One region of the Streptomyces sp. NBC_00322 genome, then DNA from elsewhere that is predicted to be linked to it. Evidence: riboswitches for the same ligand, from Rfam matches in the RefSeq annotation. Region 1 holds a riboswitch; each other region holds the start of a gene.

Region 1 (6,447 bases):
CAATTGCTCATCAGGCTTTCGGGACGTCACGGGGAGCAGTCTTCCCGCTGACGGCCCGAAAGCCCAAACGGAACCACCTCGGTCCGTTCAGGAGCCCTCCCGGCAGGGTCGGCGCAGGGCGCCGCCGGACACCTCCGAAGGACGGCAGGGCGCTACATCAGGGGGGTGAGGAAGCGGCGGAGGGCCTCTTCGTAGCGTTCCGGGTCCGCGTTCCACATGGCGGCGTGCGGCGCGTTCCGCACGGTGTGAAGGCTGACCAGTTCGGGGCGGCGTGCGGCGAGTTCGCGGGAGAGCTGCCAGGAGGCCAGGGCGTCGTCCGGGCCGTGGAAGATCAGGGTCGGCACCCGCATGGCCTTGGGATCGGCGGCTTCGAGCAGCCGGTCGCCGTGCAGTCCCGTCCTGCCCTGGGCCGCCCTGACGGCGAGCGGCAGCAGGGGCGCCGGGGTGCCGCGGGCGGCCGCCAGGCTGCGCAGCGTGGCTTCCCAGTCGAGGACCGGGGAGTCCAGGACGAGGCCCCTGATCCGGCCGCGCAGGGCTGAGTTGGCGGCGGCGTGCAGGGCCATCGACGCGCCGGTTGACCAGCCGTGCACGATGACGCGCTCGGCGCCCTGGCTCACGGCGTAGCGGATGGCCGCGTCCAGGTCGCGCCACTCGGAGTCGCCGAGGTGCCCGAGCCCGTCGGGCGGCGGAGGTGCGCCGGGGTCTCCGCGGTAGCCGAGGTTGAGCACCGGGAAACGCAGGGTGTGCAGGAACGGCAGGAGGTTCAGCGGATGTTCCCGGGTGGCGCCCAGACCGTGCACCGTGATGACCCAGGTCCCGCGGGGACCCGGCACGAACCAGGCGGGCAGCGTGCCGAGTTCGCCGGGTATGTCGAGGTCCTTGTGGTCGAGGCCGAGCGCGCTGGACGGGTCGCCGTCGTGCACGCGCGGGGTGAGCCGGACCTTGGTGCCGGGCTCGAGGCTGCCGTGGCTGACCCGCTCCAGCCGGCGTACGACGGTGTCGGCGCGGCGCGGCACCTCGTCGAGTATGGCCCCGATGACGGCGTGGACGTCCTCGCCCTCGATTCCGTACCGGCCGGGGCGCTGGGTGGCGAGGCTGCGGGTGAGCGTCACATGACCGGCGGCCGTGGAGTGCACGGTGAGCCGCGGGTCGCCGGGCAGCGGGCGTCCCGGCGTCGCCTTGAGCGCGGCGTCGCTTGCGTAGCGGCCGGCCGCGATCACGGCCGCGCCGACGCCGATCAGTGTGGTGACGGCTGCTGCCGTCGCGGTAACCGGGCGCACCGTTCCAGTGTCGGCACCCGCGGGCCGCCCTGCCAGCGGAGGGAGCCGTCGGTGTCCGGACACCCCCTAACCCGGTTGCCCGTAACTTCGGAGCTTCTCGGACGCCTCGTGCAGCTGCGAGCTCGTCAGGAGGGTGGGCGCGTGTCCGGGCACGGACGCGGCGGTGAGCCAGAGGCGGCACATCCACTCCAGCTGGGCGGTGCGGTCGTAGGCCTGGTCGAGGGAGTCCGCGTAGGCGACGGTTCCGTGGTTCTGCAGGAGGCAGGCGGTGCGGTCGCGCAGGGCGCGGAGCATGTTCTGGGCCAGTTCCTCGGTTCCGTACAGGGCGTACGCCGCGACCCTGACGGGCCCTCCCATGGCCCCGGACATGTAGTGGATGGGCGGGAGTTCGGGGACGAGGGTGGAGACGGCGGTGGCGTGCACGGCATGCGTGTGGACCACGGCGCCGGCGGAGGTGTTGCGGTAGAGCTCCAGGTGAAGGGGCAGCTCGCTGGTGGGGGCGAGGTCACCGCGGACCTGGTTGCCGTCGAGGTCGACGGCAACGGCGTCCTCCGGGGTGAGCCGGTCGTACGGGACTCCACTCGGGGTGACCAGGACGAGAGGGCCGACCCGTACCGAGACATTGCCCGACGTGCCCACCACCAGGCCTTCCGTCGCCGTCCTGCGGGCCGTGGCCACGAGGTCCCGCCACGCCCGCTCGATCGCGTCCTGCCGCTCCTGATCGGTCATGCGGCGATCCTGTCAGGCGTGGGCCGGTGCCACGGGACGGGCGGGTGACAGAGATCACGCGAATCCCCACGAAAGCCGTATGTCAGCGGTACTGCCGCCACCCCCGACAAGCGGAGCGCCAAATCCCCACTTCAGAACACCTTGAAGCCCACCCCAGTTCACCTTACGTTCATCCAGGTTAACTACGTTCACCGCGCCACTGACGTCAAGAGATTGCCTGGGTAAATGGAACACATCACGCTGCTGCTAGCGATCGTGATCGTGACAGCTCTCGTGTTCGATTTCACAAACGGTTTCCACGACACCGCCAACGCGATGGCGACGACCATCTCGACCGGCGCCCTGAAGCCCAAGACGGCGGTGGCCATGTCCGCCGCGCTCAATCTCGTCGGCGCGTTCCTGTCCGTCGAGGTCGCCAAAACGATATCCAGCGGCATCGTCACCGAGTCCGGCATCACTCCGGAAGTCATCTTCGCGGCGCTCGTCGGCGCCATCCTCTGGAACCTGATGACCTGGCTGATCGGTCTGCCGTCCAGCTCCTCGCACGCCCTGATGGGCGGACTGATCGGCGCCACCGTCGCCTCGGTCGGCATCGGCGGCGTCAACGGCGGCACCGTCGTCACCAAGGTCCTGATCCCCGCGATCGCCGCCCCCCTGGTGGCCGGCATCGCCGCGTTCCTGGCCTCCCGCCTGACGTTCAAGATCGGCAAGAACGCCGACGAGAAGGCCACGGCGAAGGGCTACCGCGCCGGCCAGATCACCTCGGCGGGCCTCGTCTCACTGGCCCACGGCACCAACGACGCGCAGAAGACGATGGGCATCATCACGCTGGCGCTCATCGCCGGCGGCGTGCTCTCGCCCGGTTCCAACCCCCCGATGTGGGTCATCCTCTCCGCCGGTCTCGCGATCGCGATGGGCACCTACCTCGGCGGCTGGCGCATCATCCGCACCATGGGCAAGGGCCTGACGGACCTTCGGCCGCAGCAGGGCTTCGCCGCCCAGACCAGTGCGGCCAGCGTCATCCTCGCCTCCTCCAACCTCGGCTTCTCGCTGTCGACGACGCACTCCTGCTCCGGCGCCGTGATGGGCGCGGGCCTGGGCCGCAAGGGGGGCGTGGTCCGCTGGTCCACCGCCACCCGGATGTTCGTCGCCTGGGGCCTGACGCTGCCCGCCGCCGCTCTGGTCGCCGCGGGCTCGGAGTTCGTGACCAAGCAGGGCGACTGGGGTGTCGCGGTCGTCGCGGCCTTCCTGATCGGCGCCTGCGCCGCGATCTGGTTCGTCTCCCGCCGCCAGGTGGTCGACCACACCAACGTCAATGACACGGACGCCGAGCCCGCGGGCGTCGTGACCGCCGCCATCGCGGCCGTCACGCCGCCGCCGGTTGGCACGCCCGCGCAGGACTTCAAGACGACCATCCCGGCTCCGGCCCCCGCCTCCGGCTCCGAGCCGACGCGTTCGGCCACGGTGTAAGGACAGATCAGCATGAAAATCGACTGGGCAGCACTCGGCTCCGTCTTCGGCGTGAGCCTCGTCGCCACCGTCGCCCTGGTGGGTCTGTTCACCCTGGGCGTGGTGGGCCTGACCAAGCAGGAGTCCGCGGCCACGAGCGGCGGCTCCGCGGTTCTGGCGCGCACCGGGGCGTACGCGTGCTTCGCGCTCTGCGCGGCGGCTGTGGCGTACGGGATCTATCTGATCGTCACCTGACAGCCGTTTCCGATACATCGGGTCCGGGCCGGGTCACCCCATCGGGTGACCCGGCTCGCGTGTGTGCCCCAACACACTCTTCCCATGCAGGTCAAAGGCCAGTTGACGCCCGTTCTCGCAGCGTGGTGGACTGCCGGAGCCATCTACGGCGGCAGAAGAGGAAGCCGGTGCGAATCCGGCGCGGTCCCGCCACTGTCACGGGGGAGCACTCCTCCGGAAGCCAGGAACTCTCACCGCCGGTCACGTCGAACCAGGGCGCGGACACCCTGAGTGAGGACATATCGCCATGCGCGGCTGCGGTTCGGTTCCTGCTGTGAGTACGAGGTTCCAACGAGGCGGAACGACGGCCTGAACCCATGCGTGCCGACCGCCGATTCGTGTACGGCGCCACCGCCGGCCTGGCCGGTGACCTGCTTCTGGGCGATCCCCGCCGAGGGCATCCGGTCGCCGCGTTCGGGCGGGCCGCGGGTGGTGTCGAGCGTGTGCTGTGGCGTGACCACCGGGGGTGGGGCGCGCTGCACACCGTGGTGTGCGCCGGAGGCGCCGCTGCTGCCGCCGCACTGCTGAGCCGTGGAGTACGGGGCCGCTCGGCCACCTCCGTCGCACTGACCGCCGCCGTCACCTGGGCCGTCGTCGGCGGCACGTCGCTGGGCCGGGAGGCACGCGCCATCGGTGGCGCGCTGGCCGCCGGGGACGTGGAGGTGGCCAGGGAACGGCTGCCGCATCTGTGCGGGCGCGATCCGCAGGCCCTGGACGAGCAGCAGATCGCGCGAGCGGTCGTCGAATCCGTCGCGGAGAACACCTCCGACGCCGTGGTGGGCGCGCTGGTCTGGGGGGCGCTCGCGGGCGTGCCGGGGCTGGTCGGCTTCCGGGCGGTCAACACCCTGGACGCGATGGTCGGCCACAAGTCGCTCCGCTACCGGCGGTTCGGCTGGGCCTCGGCCCGGCTCGACGACGTCGTGGGCTGGCCGGGCGCCCGGCTCACCGCGGCGCTGGCGGTGCTCGCGGGCGGGGACGCGCACGGAGCCGCCCGGGCCTGGCGAGACGACGCGAAGAAGCATCCGAGCCCCAACGCGGGCCCGGTCGAGGCGGCTTTCGCCGGTGCACTCGGTGTACGGCTCGGCGGAACGCTCTCCTACGCCGGACGCGTCGAGCACCGTCCCGTACTCAACGGTGATGGCCGCGCTGTCCAGTTCGGCGACATCGAACGTGCCGTGCGGCTCTCGCGCCGCGTCGGCTGGCTGACACTCGCGACCTGCGCGGCGGGGCGCCTCGCGGGGCATGCGCTGCGTGCGCGGCGCGCGGGAAAGGGGCGGGGATGAGCGGGCACAGGGGCGGCGGACTGATGGTCGCGGGGACCACGTCCGACGCGGGCAAGAGCGTCGTGACGGCAGGGATCTGCCGCTGGCTGGTGCGGCAGGGGGTGAAGGTCGCGCCCTTCAAGGGGCAGAACATGTCGCTCAACTCGTTCGTGACGCGCGAGGGCGCGGAGATCGGACGGGCGCAGGCCATGCAGGCGCAGGCGGCCCGCGTGGAGCCGAGCGCGCTGATGAACCCGGTGCTGCTCAAGCCCGGCAGCGACCGCTCCAGTCAGGTCGTGCTGATGGGCAGGCCGGTGGGTGAACTCAGCGCCCGCGGCTACCACGGCGGGCGGCAGGAGTCCCTGTTCGGGACCGTCGTGGAGTGCCTGGAGGAGCTGCGGGGCACGTATGAAGCCGTGATCTGCGAGGGGGCGGGCAGTCCGGCCGAGATCAATCTGCGGCGTACGGACATCGTGAACATGGGCATCGCACGGGCCGCGCGCCTGCCGGTGCTCGTGGTCGGAGACATCGACCGCGGCGGCGTCTTCGCCTCCTTCTTCGGTACGACCGCACTGCTCGCCCCCGAGGACCAGTCGCTGATCGCGGGCTATCTCGTCAATAAGTTCCGGGGCGATGTGACGCTCCTCGAACCCGGCCTGGAGATGCTGCACGGGCTGACCGGGCGGCACACCTATGGCGTGCTGCCCTTCGCGCACGGCCTCGGCATCGACGAGGAGGACGGTCTGCGGGTCTCGCTGCGCGGCGCGGTACGGGAGTCGGTGGTCGCGCCGCCCGTCGGCGAGGACGTGCTGCGCGTCGCCGTGTGTGCCGTACCGCTGATGTCGAACTTCACGGACGTGGACGCGCTCGCCGCCGAACCCGGCGTCGTCGTGCGCTTCGTGGACCGGGCCGAGGAGCTGGTCGACGCCGATCTGGTGGTCGTGCCGGGCACGAGGGGCACGGTCAAGGCGCTGGCGTGGCTGCGCGAGCGCGGGCTCGCCGACGCTCTGGCACGCCGGGCCGCCGAGGGGCGCCCGGTGCTCGGCATCTGCGGCGGCTTCCAGGTGCTGGGGGAGCACATCGAGGACGAGGTCGAGTCGCGCGCGGGCGCCGTCGACGGACTCGGGCTGCTGCCGGTACGGGTGCGGTTCGCCCGGGACAAGACCCTCGCGCGGCCCGTGGGCACGGCGCTCGGCGAGAGCGTCGAGGGGTACGAGATCCATCACGGGGTCGCCGAAGTGCTGGGCGGAGAAGCGTTCATCTCTGATGAGAGTGGACACAGCTTGGACGGCTGCCGGGTGGGGTCGGTGTGGGGCACGCACTGGCACGGCTCGCTGGAGAGCGACGGCTTCAGGCGCGCCTTTCTGCGGGAGGTGGCAGCGGCCTCCGGACGGCGATTCGTACCAGCGCCGGACACCAGCTTCGGGGCGCTG
Region 2 (6,447 bases), 3.7 Mb from region 1:
CTGGGCGGCGCGGGCGATCCGGGTCGCCGGGCGTGAGCGCAGGTAGTACGTCGTCTTCAGGCCCTGCTTCCAGGCGTACGCGTACATCGAGCTGAGCTTCCCGATGGTCGGCGTCTCCAGGAACAGGTTCAGCGACTGCGACTGGTCCAGGAACGGAGTGCGGGCGGCGGCCATGTCGATCAGGCCGCGCTGCGGGATCTCCCACGCCGTGCGGTACAGCGCGCGGACGTCGGCGGGGATCCAGTTGAAGCCCTGCACCGAGCCGCTGGACTCGCGCAGCGCCTCACGGGTCTGCGCGTCCCATACGCCCAGCTGCTTCAGCTCCTCCACGAGATAGGCGTTGACCTGGAGGAACTCACCGCTGAGCGTCTCGCGCTTGAACAGGTTGGAGACCTGAGGCTCGATGCACTCGTACACGCCCGCGATCGAGGCGATGGTGGCGGTCGGCGCGATGGCGAGGAGGAGCGAGTTGCGCATGCCGCTCTTCGCCACCCGCGCGCGCAGGGCGTCCCAGCGCTCAGGCCAGATGACTTCGACGTCGTAGTGGTCGGGGTGCAGCACGCCACGGGCCGCGCGGGTCTCGGACCAGGCGGGCAGCGGGCCGTTGCGCTCGGCGAGCGAGCAGGACGCCTCGTACGCGGCGAGCATGATCCGCTCGGCGATCTTCGTGGAGAGCGCCTTCGCCTCGGGGGAGTCGAAGGGCAGGCGCAGCTTGAAGAAGACGTCCTGGAGGCCCATCGCGCCCAGGCCGACCGGACGCCACCTGGCGTTGGAACGGCCCGCCTGCTCGGTCGGGTAGAAGTTGATGTCGACGACCCGGTCGAGGAAGGTCACGGCGGTACGGACGGTCTCGTCCAGGCGCTCCCAGTCGATGCCGTCGCCCGCGACGAACGAACCCAGGTTGACCGAGCCGAGGTTGCAGACGGCCGTCTCGCCGTCGTCCGTGACTTCGAGGATCTCGGTGCACAGGTTGGAGCTGTGCACGACCCGGCCGGGCTCGGCGGTCTGGTTGGCGGTGCGGTTGGAGGCGTCCTTGAAGGTCATCCAGCCGTTGCCGGTCTGGGCGAGCGTACGCATCATCCGGCCGTACAGCTCGCGAGCCGGGATGGCCTTGCGGGCCAGGCCCTCGGCCTCCGCCTCGCGGTACGCGGCGTCGAACTCCTCGCCCCACAGGTCGACCAGCTCGGGCACATCGGCGGGCGAGAACAGCGACCAGTCGGCGTCGGCCTCGACGCGGCGCATGAACTCGTCAGGGATCCAGTGCGCGAGGTTGAGGTTGTGCGTACGCCGAGCGTCCTCACCGGTGTTGTCGCGCAGCTCCAGGAACTCTTCGATGTCCGCGTGCCAGGTCTCCAGATAGATCGCGGCCGCGCCCTTGCGCCGGCCGCCCTGGTTCACGGCGGCGACCGAGGCGTCGAGGGTCTTCAGGAACGGCACGATGCCGTTGGAGTGCCCGTTGGTGCCACGGATCAGCGAACCGCGGGCGCGGATACGGGAGTACGAGAGACCGATGCCGCCCGCGTGCTTGGACAGGCGAGCGACCTGGTGGTAGCGGTCGTAGATCGAGTCCAGCTCGTCCAGCGGGGAGTCCAGCAGATAGCAGGACGACATCTGCGGGTGGCGGGTCCCGGAGTTGAAGAGCGTGGGCGAGGAGGGGAGGTAGTCGAGCCTGCTCATCAGCCGGTAGAGCGCGGCGACCTCGTCCAGGGCGCGGGTGCTGTTGTCCTCCGCGAGGCCCGAGGCGACGCGCAGCATGAAGTACTGCGGGGTCTCGATCACCTGACGGGTGATCGGATGCCGCAGCAGATAGCGGCTGTAGAGGGTGCGCAGACCGAAGTAGCCGAAGCGGTCGTCCGCGTCCCGGTCGATCAGCGCGTCCAGCCGGGCGGCGTGCAGCGCCACGAACTCGGCAGTGCGGTCGGCGATCAGGCCCTCTCGGTGGCCGACCGCGACCGAGGCGGAGAAGGAGACCGCGCCCTGTCCGGCTGCCTCGTCGGCGATATGACGGGTCAGCAGGCGGGCAGCGAGCCGGGAGTAGGCAGGGTCCTCGGAGATCAGCCCCGCGGCCGCGTCGGTGGCCAGGCCCCGGAGCTCGGCCGCGTCCGAACCGGCGTGCCGGCCGCGCAGCGCGGCGGCGGCGACACGGCCGGGGTCGGTGTCGGGCAGATCGGCGGTGAGACCGGTCAGGGTCCGCAGAAGCGCGGTCCCGGGGCCGTCGGCCACCTGCTCGGAGATGCCTGAAGCCGGATCGGCTGGCGCGATGGTCACGTGGTGCTCTCCCTCGCTCGGCTCTGGGCCGGCGGGGGAGGCGTCACGGGCGCGCGTCACGGGGACGGCTCACCGCGTCCACCGGCCCAACCGCGAGGCCCGGACGTGTCGGCACCCGGTTCGGTCGAGCCGGATGCGCCGTCGGCAGGTCTTCGGACTAGTGGGGTGCGACAAAGCGCACCGCATCACACCGTTGCGGGACAGTTCCGGATTCGCACCGGATTCCCCTGCGGCGACAGCGAGCATGAGCATACATGTGGGGGCGGGGAGTTGCCGCACCCACCACATGTTGTGTCGGGGCGGCTACGGGGTGCGGGTGCGCCTGCGGCGGGCTCTGCCCCCGTCCCGTCCCTTCCCGAATCGGGGCTCCGCCCCGAACCCCGCATACGACCTTCGGCCGCATGTCCTCAAACGCCGGTCGGGCTGAACTTCAGCGCGGGGTGGGGGAACAAGCCCCGAACAAGCCAAAGGGCCGCCATGCCCCCCGCCAGGGGACGCGGCGGCCCTCGCGCCAAGTCCGACCGTCAGTGACCCGCGTCCGCCGTCGCCGACGGCAGTTCCGCCTTCACGCCCGGATCTCCCGCGTCCGCCGTGTAGTCCGACGGCGACGTCTCGTCGACGCCCTCCGGCGCCTTCACCGCCCGCAGTGCGAACGTCAGCACCACCGTCACCACCACGTTCAGCACGAACGCCGTCAGACCGATGTACCCGATCTCGCCGAAGCCGGGAATCTCCGCGGACGAGCCGCCGAAGTGCTTCTGCGTCGGGCTGGCCACTCCGTACGCCGCCGCCGTGCCGTAGATCATGCCCACCGCCCAGCCCGCCAGCAGCGCCCAGCGGTGGAACCAGCGGGTGAACAGGCCGCCCACCAGCGAGGGGAAGGTCTGGAGGATCCAGATGCCGCCCAGAAGCTGGAAGTTGATGGCCACCGTCTTGTCCATCGTCAGGACGAAGACCAGCGCGCCGACCTTCACCAGGAGGGACACCAGCTTGGAGACCTTGGTTTCCTGCGCGGGCGTCGCGTCCGGCTTGATGAAGTCCTTGTAGATGTTCCGCGTGAACAGATTCGCCGCGGCGATCGACATGATCGCCGCCGGCACCAGCGCCCCGATGCCGATCGCCGCGAAGGCGACACCGGCGAACCAGTCGGGGAACATGTTCTCGAACAGCTGCGGGATGGCCAGCTGACCGTTCTTCACCTTCACGCCCGCCGCGATCGCCATGAAGCCGAGCAGCGCCAGCAGGCCCAGCATCAGTGAATACAGCGGCAGAATCGTGGTGTTGCGCCGGATCACGTCACGGCTGCGCGAGGAGAGCGTCGCCGTGATCGAGTGCGGATACATGAACAGCGCCAGGGCGGATCCGAGTGCCAGCGTGGCGTATCCCCACTGGCCCGCCTCCGCCGGTGCCAGCGCGCCCCGTGGCTTGTCGGTCGCCGGGTTGATCTGCGCCAACGCGTCGCCCGCCTTGGCGAAGATGTCGTCGAAGCCGCCGAGCTTGATCGGGATGTAGATGATCGCCACCGCGATGACGATGTAGATCAGCGTGTCCTTGACGAAGGCGATCAGCGCGGGGGCCCGCAGCCCGGAGGAGTACGTGTACGCCGCGAGCACACCGAAGGCGATCAGCAGCGGCAGGTCCTTGACGAACCAGTTCGTCGTCTCGCCGCCGCCGACACCCATCACGTCGAGTACGGCCTGGATGCCGACCAGTTGGAGTGCGATGTACGGCATCGTCGCCAGGATGCCGGTGACGGCGACCGCGAGCGACAGGCCCTTCGAGCCCCAGCGTCCGCGGACGAAGTCCGATGTGGTGACGTATCCGTGCTTGTGCGAGACCGACCACAGCCGCGGCAGGAAGGTGAAGATCAGCGGGTAGACGAGGATCGTGTACGGGACGGCGAAGAAGCCCGCCGCGCCCGCCGCGTAGATCGCCGCGGGGACGGCGACGAAGGTGTACGCCGTGTAGAGGTCGCCGCCGAGCAGGAACCAGGTCACCCAGGTGCCGAACGACCGGCCGCCCAGGCCCCATTCGTCGAGGCTGTCGCTCTCGGCCTTGCGCCAGCGCGCGGCCAGGAAGCCCATGACCGTGACGGCCAGGAAGAAGAAGATGAAGACGCCGAGTGCGACGCCGTTCACGCCGTCGTTCACTTCGACGCACCCCCCTTGCGGGCGCGCTGGTCGCGCTGCCACAGCTTGTAGGCGACCACGGTGAGCGCGGTGGAGATGAGCACCCAGAGCATCTGGTACCAGTAGAAGAACGGGATGCCGATGAACGTCGGCTCGGTCTTCGCGTACGAGCCGACCCAGAGCATCGCGACGAACGGCGCGAAGAGGCAGAGGGCGACGATCGCGCGCACCGGCGTGATCACTGGTTGTTTCTCGTCCGTCACATCTGACATACGGCGGCTCCGTCCCCTCACGTATCACCAGTTGTAATGCGCAGGAAATCTAGGGGAGGGTTCTGACCAGCGTCACCCCCGTCCGCATATCGGTACGGCAACGACTCGGCGCCAACGTCTCGTCAGCAGGCCGAACCCCGTGGCGGGGTCCGGCTTCTGTCGGTCCGTCCGATCCGAGCGCACCGGATCGTCCTCCCGTCGCTCGCGATGACGGGAGGACCGTAGAGCAGGAAGTACGCCCCGCGCTACACCACGTGCCGTGCTCAGTCCTTCGGCCGCTGGAGCCTGGCCACGCCGCAGTCTCCCGCGGGACAACCCCCGGACCCCCGGCAAGGCCGGCTGGGCGCCGCGTCAGTCCTTCGGCCGCTGGAGCCTGGCCACGAACTTGTACCGGTCGCCGCGGTACACCGAGCGCACCCACTCCACCGGCTCGCCCTGCGCGTCCAGCGAGTGGCGCGAGAGCATCAGCATCGGCAGGCCCACGTCCGTGCCGAGAAGCCCGGCCTCGCGCGGGGTGGCGAGCGAGGTCTCGATCGTCTCCTCGGCCTCGGCCAGATGGACGTCGTACACCTCCGCCAGCGCCGTGTAGAGCGAGGTGTACTTCACCAGGCTGCGGCGCAGCGCCGGGAAGCGCTTGGCCGACAGGTGCGTCGTCTCGATCGCCATCGGCTCGCCGCTCGCGAGCCTCAGCCGCTCGATCCGTAGCACCCGCCCGCCGGTCGAGATGTCCAGCAGTCCGGCCAGCGTGTCGTCGGCCGTGACATAGCCGATGTCCAGCAGTTGCGAGGTGGGCTCGAGGCCCTGGGCCCGCATGTCCTCGGTGTACGAGGTGAGCTGGAGGGCCTGCGAGACCTTGGGCTTGGCCACGAAGGTGCCCTTGCCCTGGATGCGCTCCAGGCGGCCTTCGACGACCAGTTCCTGAAGCGCCTGGCGCACCGTGGTGCGCGAGGTGTCGAACTCGGCCGCCAGTGTGCGCTCCGGCGGCACGGGCGTGCCAGGCGGAAGCGTTTCGGTCATGTCGAGCAAGTGGCGCTTGAGCCGGTAGTACTTGGGCACGCGCGCGGTACGGGCCACTGCCCCGCCCTCGGCTTCGGTGCCGCCCCCGTCCGTCGTCATGGCCCGCCTTCCCGACTCCTGTGATGCTGCCGTCACCGGCTCCTCCGTCTGTTGCGGCTCACATGGTGGCACGGGCACGGTCACGGGTCCTCGCCTGCCCTCAGGTGTCGGTCCGATAACGGACGCGACAGCCCTTCTTATACACCCTTGACACCCCTAAAGGTCTAGGCCAAGCTCCGGGTACTGGTCTAAACCATTAAAGACCAGGTCCCAGCCCCACGAGCAGTACTCGTCGTATGTCTTCGCGGTGGGCGGGGGGTTGCAGGCATCCCTGAGGAGGGTGGCGTGAAGCGCAAGCTCATCGCGGCGGTAGGCGTCGCGGGCATGATGATCGGCCTGGCGGCCTGTGGCGATTCGGACAAGGGCGGGGACAAGACTGCCGGCGGCGACGCCAAGGAACTGACCGTCTGGCTGACGGTCGACGCGCAGAACAACTGGCCCGATCTGGTGAAGGCCGCCGACGCGGCGGTCGTCAAGAAGCACCCGGGCATCAAGATCAAGCACGAGTACTACGGCTGGCCGGACAAGAACGCCAAGCTCGACGCCGTACTCGCCACGGACAAGGCTCCGGACGTGGTCGAGATGGGCAACACCGAGATGCTCGGCTACATGACCAAGGGCGCGTTCGCCGAGGTCGACCCGAAGAAGTTCGAGCAGTCGGA
Region 3 (6,447 bases), 950 kb from region 1:
ACCCGCGGTGGAGCAGACCCGCACGCTGGTCGAGGAGTTCGAGCAGGCCGAGGGCCGCCGTCCGCGCATCCTGGTCGCCAAGATGGGCCAGGACGGTCATGACCGCGGCCAGAAGGTGATCGCCACGGCCTTTGCCGACCTGGGCTTCGACGTGGATGTCGGCCCGCTGTTCCAGACGCCTGAAGAGGTGGCCCGCCAGGCGGTCGAGGCGGACGTCCACATCGTCGGCGTGTCATCGCTGGCGGCCGGGCATCTCACCCTCGTACCGGCGCTGAAGGAGCAACTGGCCGCCGAGGGACGGGACGACATCATGATCGTGGTGGGCGGGGTGATTCCTCCCCAGGACGTCCAGACGCTGCACGAGGCCGGAGCCGCGGCGGTCTTCCCGCCGGGCACGGTGATCCCGGATGCGGCGCAGGACCTGGTGAAGACGCTGGGCGCCTCGCTCGGCCACGAGTTGTAGGACTGTGCCCCGGATGCGTCCCACCCTCGACATCGACAGCTATGTCAAGGGCGTGCGTGAGGGGTCGCGGGCGTACATCGCCCGTGCCATCACGCTCGTCGAGTCCACGCGCGCCGATCACCGTGCGCTGGCCCAGCGGCTGCTGACCGAGCTGCTGCCGTATTCCGGTACGGCACGGCGGGTGGGCGTCAGCGGTGTGCCCGGCGTCGGCAAGTCCACGTTCATCGACGCGCTCGGCACGATGCTCACCGGCCTCGGCCACCGGGTCGCGGTCCTCGCCGTCGATCCGTCGTCGACCCGTACGGGCGGCTCCATCCTGGGCGACAAGACCCGGATGGAACGGCTCGCGGTGGATCCGGCCGCCTTTGTGCGGCCGTCCCCCACCTCGGGCACGCTGGGCGGAGTGGCCAAGGCGACCCGCGAGACCATCATCGTGATGGAGGCCGCCGGCTACGACGTGGTGCTCGTGGAGACGGTCGGGGTCGGCCAGTCGGAGACCGCCGTGGCCAACATGGTGGACTCCTTCCTGCTGCTGAGCCTGGCCAGGACCGGTGACCAGCTGCAGGGCATCAAGAAGGGCGTCCTGGAGCTGGCCGACGTGATCGCCGTCAACAAGGCGGACGGCCCGCACGAGCGCGACGCACGCTCCGCCGCCCGTGAACTGGCCGGTGCGCTGCGGCTGATGCACCCCGCCGACGCCGCCTGGACTCCCCCGGTGCTGTCCTGCAGCGCGCGGGAAGGCACCGGGCTCGACACTCTCTGGGAACGTCTCGAACAGCACCGGGCGCTGCTGGACTCCACGGGCAGGCTGGCCGCGAAACGCCGCGACCAGCAGATCGACTGGGCCTGGACGATGGTCCACGACGAGCTGCGGGACCGGCTGCGCAGCCATCCCGGGGTGCGCGCGCTCGCGCCCGGCCTCGAACAGCAGGTGCGGGACGGGGAGTTGACGGCGACGCTGGCGGCGGAACGGATCCTTCAGGCGTTTCAGCGACCGCACTAGGCCGTGTCTGACAAATCTCGCCTGGCGCGCGACACCCGGCACGCACACTCGCTGCGTTGTCGGAGTCATCCAAGTACGTCCAGTACGAGGATGATCCTCCGCCTTGCGATTGCACGCACCGGACGCCGCGCACCCGCCCTGCGGGCGGACGGCGCTATTTGTCAGACACGGCCTAGCGGTTCCAGGGCGGGGCTCGATGCGGCTCCGCCCCGGAACCGAACGGCTCAGGACGACATCGTGAGCCCGGCGCGGACCTCGCGGGCCGCGGCGACCAGGTGCTCCAGTGAGGTACGCACCTCGGGCCAGCCGCGCGTCTTCAGACCGCAGTCGGGGTTGACCCACAGCCGCTCGGCAGGAATCGCCTCAAGTCCCTTCCGCAGCAGCGCGGTTGCCTCCTCAGCACTCGGCACCCGTGGTGAGTGGATGTCGTAGACACCCGGTCCCACCTCGCGCGGATAGCCTGCCGTGGCGAGTTCGCCGGCCACCTGCATGTGGGAGCGGGCGGCCTCCAGGCTGATGACATCGGCGTCGAGATCGTCAATCGCCCGGAGGATGTCGCCGAACTCGGCGTAGCACATGTGCGTATGGATCTGGGTGTCCGGACGTACGCCGCCGGTGGTCAGCCGGAAGGCCTCCGTCGCCCAGGCCAGATAGGCCTCGTGGCCGTCGCCGCGCAGCGGCAGCGTCTCGCGCAGCGCGGGCTCGTCCACCTGGATCACCGAACTGCCCGCCGCCTCAAGGTCGTTCACCTCGTCACGCAGGGCGAGGGCGACCTGACGCGCGGTCTGGGCGAGCGGCTGGTCGTCTCGTACGAAGGACCAGGCGAGCATGGTGACAGGTCCGGTGAGCATGCCCTTGACGGGACGGTCGGTGAGCGACTGGGCGTAGCGGGTCCAGCGGACCGTCATCGCATCGGGGCGGGAGACGTCGCCTGCCAGGATCGGCGGCCGGACATAGCGGGTGCCGTACGACTGGACCCAGCCGCGCTGCGTCGCGAGATAGCCGCTGAGCTGTTCGGCGAAGTACTGGACCATGTCGTTGCGTTCGGGCTCGCCGTGTACGAGTACGTCGATGCCGGTCTTCTCCTGGAAGGAGACGACCTCGCGGATCTCGGCCTCGATGCGCTCCTCGTACCCCTGGGTGTCGATGCGCCCGGCCCGCAGGTCGGCCCGTGCGGTGCGCAGTTCGACGGTCTGCGGGAACGAGCCGATAGTGGTCGTGGGCAGCAGGGGAAGGCGCAGACGTACGCGCTGGGCTGCCGCGCGCTGCGCGTACGGGAGGCTGCGCCGGGTGTCCGCCGCGGTGACGGCCGCGCTGCGGGCGCGAACGGCGGGGTCGCGGGTGAGCGCGGACGTGGCGCGGGAGAGCAGGTCGGCCCGGTTGGCGGCGAGCCTGGCGGCGATGGCGTCGGTGCCCTCTGTCAGCCCGCGGGCCAGCGTGACGACCTCGGCCGTTTTCTGGCGGGCGAAGGCCAGCCAGCGGGCGACCTGTGTGTCGACATCGCGTTCCGCGGCGGCGTCGAGCGGCACATGCAACAGGGAGCAGGACGGCGCGACATCCACTCGGCCGGCCAGCCCGAGCAGGGTGGCGAGGGTGGCGGCCGACTTCCCGAGGTCGTTGATCCATACGTTGCGACCGTCGACGACACCGGCGACGAGCCGCTTGCCGGGCAGTCCGCCGACGGCCGCGAGGTCGCGGAGGTTGGCGTGGGCCGCGCCGGTGAAGTCGAGGGCCAGTCCGTCGACGGGTGCCTTGGCCAGGACGGGAAGTGCGTCGCCGAGCCGGTCGAAGTAGGAGGCGATCAGCAGCTTCGGCCGGTCACTGAGCCCTCCGAGCTCGCGGTAGGCACGGCCCGCGGCGCCGAGCACGGCGGGCGGCTGGTCCTGGACCAGGGCCGGTTCGTCGAGCTGGACCCACTGGGCGCCCGCGGCCCGCAGCTCGCGGAGCACCTCGGCGTACACCGGCAGGAGCCGGTCCAGCAGGGTGAGCGGCTGGAAATCGGAAGCAACTCCGGGCGCGGGCTTGGCGAGCAGCAGATAGGTGATCGGCCCGACGAGCACCGGGCGGGCGGTGAGACCGAGCGCGAGCGCTTCCTTCAGCTCGGCGACCTGCTTGGCACAGTTGGCTGCGAAGGAGGTCTGGGGGCCGAGTTCGGGGACAAGGTAGTGGTAGTTGGTGTCGAACCACTTGGTCATTTCCAGGGGCGCGACGTCCTGGGTTCCGCGCGCCATGGCGAAGTAGCCGTCGAGCGCGTCGGCGTCGACGGCCGCCCGGTGACGCGGGGGAATGGCGCCGACCATGACGCTGGTGTCCAGGACATGGTCGTAGTACGAGAAGTCTCCGGTGGGGACTTCGTGGATACCGGCGCCTGCGAGCTGCTGCCAGGTGGCCCGGCGCAGCCGGGCGGCCGTCTCCTTCAGGGCGCCGGCGTCGACGCGGCCTTTCCAGTAGCCCTCGACGGCCTTCTTCAGTTCCCGGTTCGGGCCCTGGCGGGGGTAGCCGTGGACGGTGGCCCTGGATCCTGCGGCCGTGGATGTGCTGGTCACGGAACTCTCCTTCGCGAGTACTCGTCCATGACCTCGGACAGCTCGTGGGACGCGAAGGAGGGCAGAAACAGCCGTCTGCCCATGCCGCCGACCCGCCCACGAGGTCACCGAGATCTCCGCGCGCGTTCGCGCACGGGCAGTGGCAGGTCTTCGGACTCATGGGCACGCCCTCGCGTACGGGTTCGCGTACGCAGGCACCTACTGGCCGTCGCTTCCCGGATCCGCTGCCGGATCCAGTGCGTATGACGGCGGTCGTTCCCACTCACCGCTGCGGGGCAGTTCCGGATTCCCACCGGATTCCCTCTTGCGACGCGTCTGCCTGGAGGGCAGGGCGAACCAGCTGCACGATCACCCTAGGCGCGCCATTGACATGTGACCAAACGGTCACCTATTTTGGATGGCATGGACGAAGTGTTCAAGGCACTGGCCGACCCGACGCGGCGCAGCCTCCTCGACGAGCTCTTCCGTCAGGACGGGCAGACGCTCAGCGCGCTCGAGGCACGCTTCGGCATCAGCCGCTTCGGCGTGATGAAGCACCTCAAGCAGCTCGAGGAAGCCGGCCTGATCGTGACCAGACGCCGCGGCCGGGAAAAGCTCCACTTCCTGAACCCCGTCCCTATCCGGCTCGTCCACGACCGGTGGGTGAGCAAGTACGCGGAACCCTGGGCGGCCGCACTCAGCGGCCTCAAGAGCCGACTGGAGAGCCCCGTGGAAAAGGTCTTCGAGATTTACATCCGCACCACCCCTGAGCGCCTCTGGGAGGCGATCACCGACCCCGAGATCCGGAGCAAGTACAACTTCGGCATGCGGGTCACCTCGGACTGGAAGCCCGGCGGGCGCTTCGAGATGGGCTCCCCCAAGGCCGACGGCCTGCTCGGCGAGGGCGAGATCCTCGAAATCGATCCACCGCGCAAGCTCGTCCAGAGCATGGTCGCGCTCTGGAGCGACGAGGTGAAAGCCGAAGGCACGTCGAGGGTCACCTGGGACATCGAGCCCGTCGGCGACTCCTGCCGGCTCACCGTCACGCACGACCAGCTGCGCGAGGGCGCGAACGAGCAGCTGTACGGCGGTTGGCCGATGATCCTCTCCGGCCTCAAGACCTGGCTGGAAACGGGCGAGCTGCTGACCACGCCGGGCTCACTGATGTACACCTGATCAGGCCCGGCGACCCGCTTTTCCGGTACGGCTGTGCGAGGTGGGACCCGTACCGGAAAAGCGTCGGGTCACCTCAGGAGCCGCCGGACTGCCCGATACGCAGGCCGGCTCCCACCACGCGCGCCTTGATGCCGTCGCGCTCCACGGTGATGTGCTGGAGCCGCAACTCCTTCAGCGAGCGGGGAAGTTCGAAGGAGAGCGACAGCCGCTCGGACAGCTCCGGGGGCTTGAGGGCGAGCAGCGCCTCGACCACACCGGGATCGATGCCCACCTTCCGCAGCAGTTGCGGATGCTCCAGTACGACATCGACGAGATTGACCTTCATCAGCCGCTCGATGAACTTCGGTGCGCTGGTGAGCCGGTGGAGCTCCTCCTCGCTCCGCAGCGCCCGGCGCACATACTCCCTGGGCACTCCGAGCCGGTCCACGATCGCGGGCACCGCAAGCAGCGCCTTCAGCCGGGCGCCTTCGCTGCTGATCCGCTCGGCGGCCTCGCGGTGCAGTCGCAGGCCGGAGTGTTTCGGGTCCGTGCCGGGCCGGTAGGTGGCCACCCGGGGAATGTCGAGCTGCATGCCGTCCAGGGTGGTGGTGAGGGAGCGTTCGTTGTCGCGCTGAATGTGCGCCTGTGCCTGTACGCGCAGATCCTGTCCGGCGACGGCGAGTTCGCCGTTCACCCGGACCGCGTCCGCGCCGCTGCCGGTGAACTTCAGCTGTGAGGCGCCCAGTTCACGGTTCAGGTCGTCGAAGGAGAGCAGCACCTCGCCGTCCAGATCGCCGATGACGGCGCCCTTGATCGAGGTCGGGGCATCCCCGACGATGCGTACGTCCTTGGCGGTTGCCCGCACCTCGGCCAGCGAGACGCGATCGGCCGAGACATCGGGCACGGTGACATCGACCCGGTCGATCCGCTCGTCGAGCAGCTGGGTGAGGAACGGAAAACCGTGAATGTCCACGTCGGGCCTGGTGGCGAGCCCGAGCGACTTCTGGATCTTGTCCGCGGCCCTGCTCTGCGCGTAGTACTCCGCGAGACGGTCGGCGAGCAGCAGACACAGGGTGCACAGGACGGCCGCGGCGGTCAGCTTCACCACCGCGGGCAGCGCCGCGAACCGGCTCTTGCCACGGTGGTTGGGCGGTGTCCAGTCGTCGTCGTCCGGGTCGGAGGTGAGCCCGAGCTCCAGTGGGTCCTTCGGGTCGTAGACGCTGAAGTCGGGCTCGGGATCTGCCAGTTGAGCGAGTTCTTCGTACGGATTTCGTGGATGCGCTGATATGCGTGTGGGGGGT

What was found. Region 1 has a riboswitch for cobalamin ahead of OG905_RS31385 (cobalamin biosynthesis protein). Riboswitches for the same ligand answer to the same signal wherever they lie in the genome.
Region 2: it holds a riboswitch for cobalamin, as region 1 does, so the genes downstream of both, OG905_RS14390 (ribonucleoside-diphosphate reductase subunit alpha) here and OG905_RS31385 (cobalamin biosynthesis protein) in region 1, are expected to answer to the same signal.
Region 3: it holds a riboswitch for cobalamin, as region 1 does, so the genes downstream of both, metE (5-methyltetrahydropteroyltriglutamate--homocysteine S-methyltransferase) here and OG905_RS31385 (cobalamin biosynthesis protein) in region 1, are expected to answer to the same signal.

Annotation. Positions count from the first base shown of each region.
Region 1 covers NZ_CP108019.1:6,881,845-6,888,291, reverse strand. The annotation lists gene OG905_RS31410 (hypothetical protein) at 1-30, opposite strand, end outside; gene OG905_RS31405 (alpha/beta hydrolase) at 153-1,280, opposite strand; gene OG905_RS31400 (class II aldolase/adducin family protein) at 1,347-2,009, opposite strand; gene OG905_RS31395 (inorganic phosphate transporter) at 2,235-3,479, shown strand; gene OG905_RS31390 (hypothetical protein) at 3,492-3,713, shown strand; cobalamin riboswitch at 3,823-3,962, shown strand; gene OG905_RS31385 (cobalamin biosynthesis protein) at 4,070-5,035, shown strand; gene OG905_RS31380 (cobyric acid synthase) at 5,032-6,447, shown strand, end outside.
Region 2 covers NZ_CP108019.1:3,226,783-3,233,229, reverse strand. The annotation lists gene OG905_RS14390 (ribonucleoside-diphosphate reductase subunit alpha) at 1-2,268, opposite strand, end outside; cobalamin riboswitch at 2,395-2,520, opposite strand; gene mctP (monocarboxylate uptake permease MctP) at 2,793-4,418, opposite strand; gene OG905_RS14380 (DUF3311 domain-containing protein) at 4,415-4,669, opposite strand; gene OG905_RS14375 (GntR family transcriptional regulator) at 5,021-5,785, opposite strand; gene OG905_RS14370 (extracellular solute-binding protein) at 6,071-6,447, shown strand, end outside.
Region 3 covers NZ_CP108019.1:7,836,689-7,843,135, reverse strand. The annotation lists gene scpA (methylmalonyl-CoA mutase) at 1-463, shown strand, start outside; gene meaB (methylmalonyl Co-A mutase-associated GTPase MeaB) at 477-1,466, shown strand; gene metE (5-methyltetrahydropteroyltriglutamate--homocysteine S-methyltransferase) at 1,691-4,012, opposite strand; cobalamin riboswitch at 4,137-4,369, opposite strand; gene OG905_RS35785 (ArsR/SmtB family transcription factor) at 4,415-5,167, shown strand; gene OG905_RS35780 (LmeA family phospholipid-binding protein) at 5,241-6,447, opposite strand, start outside.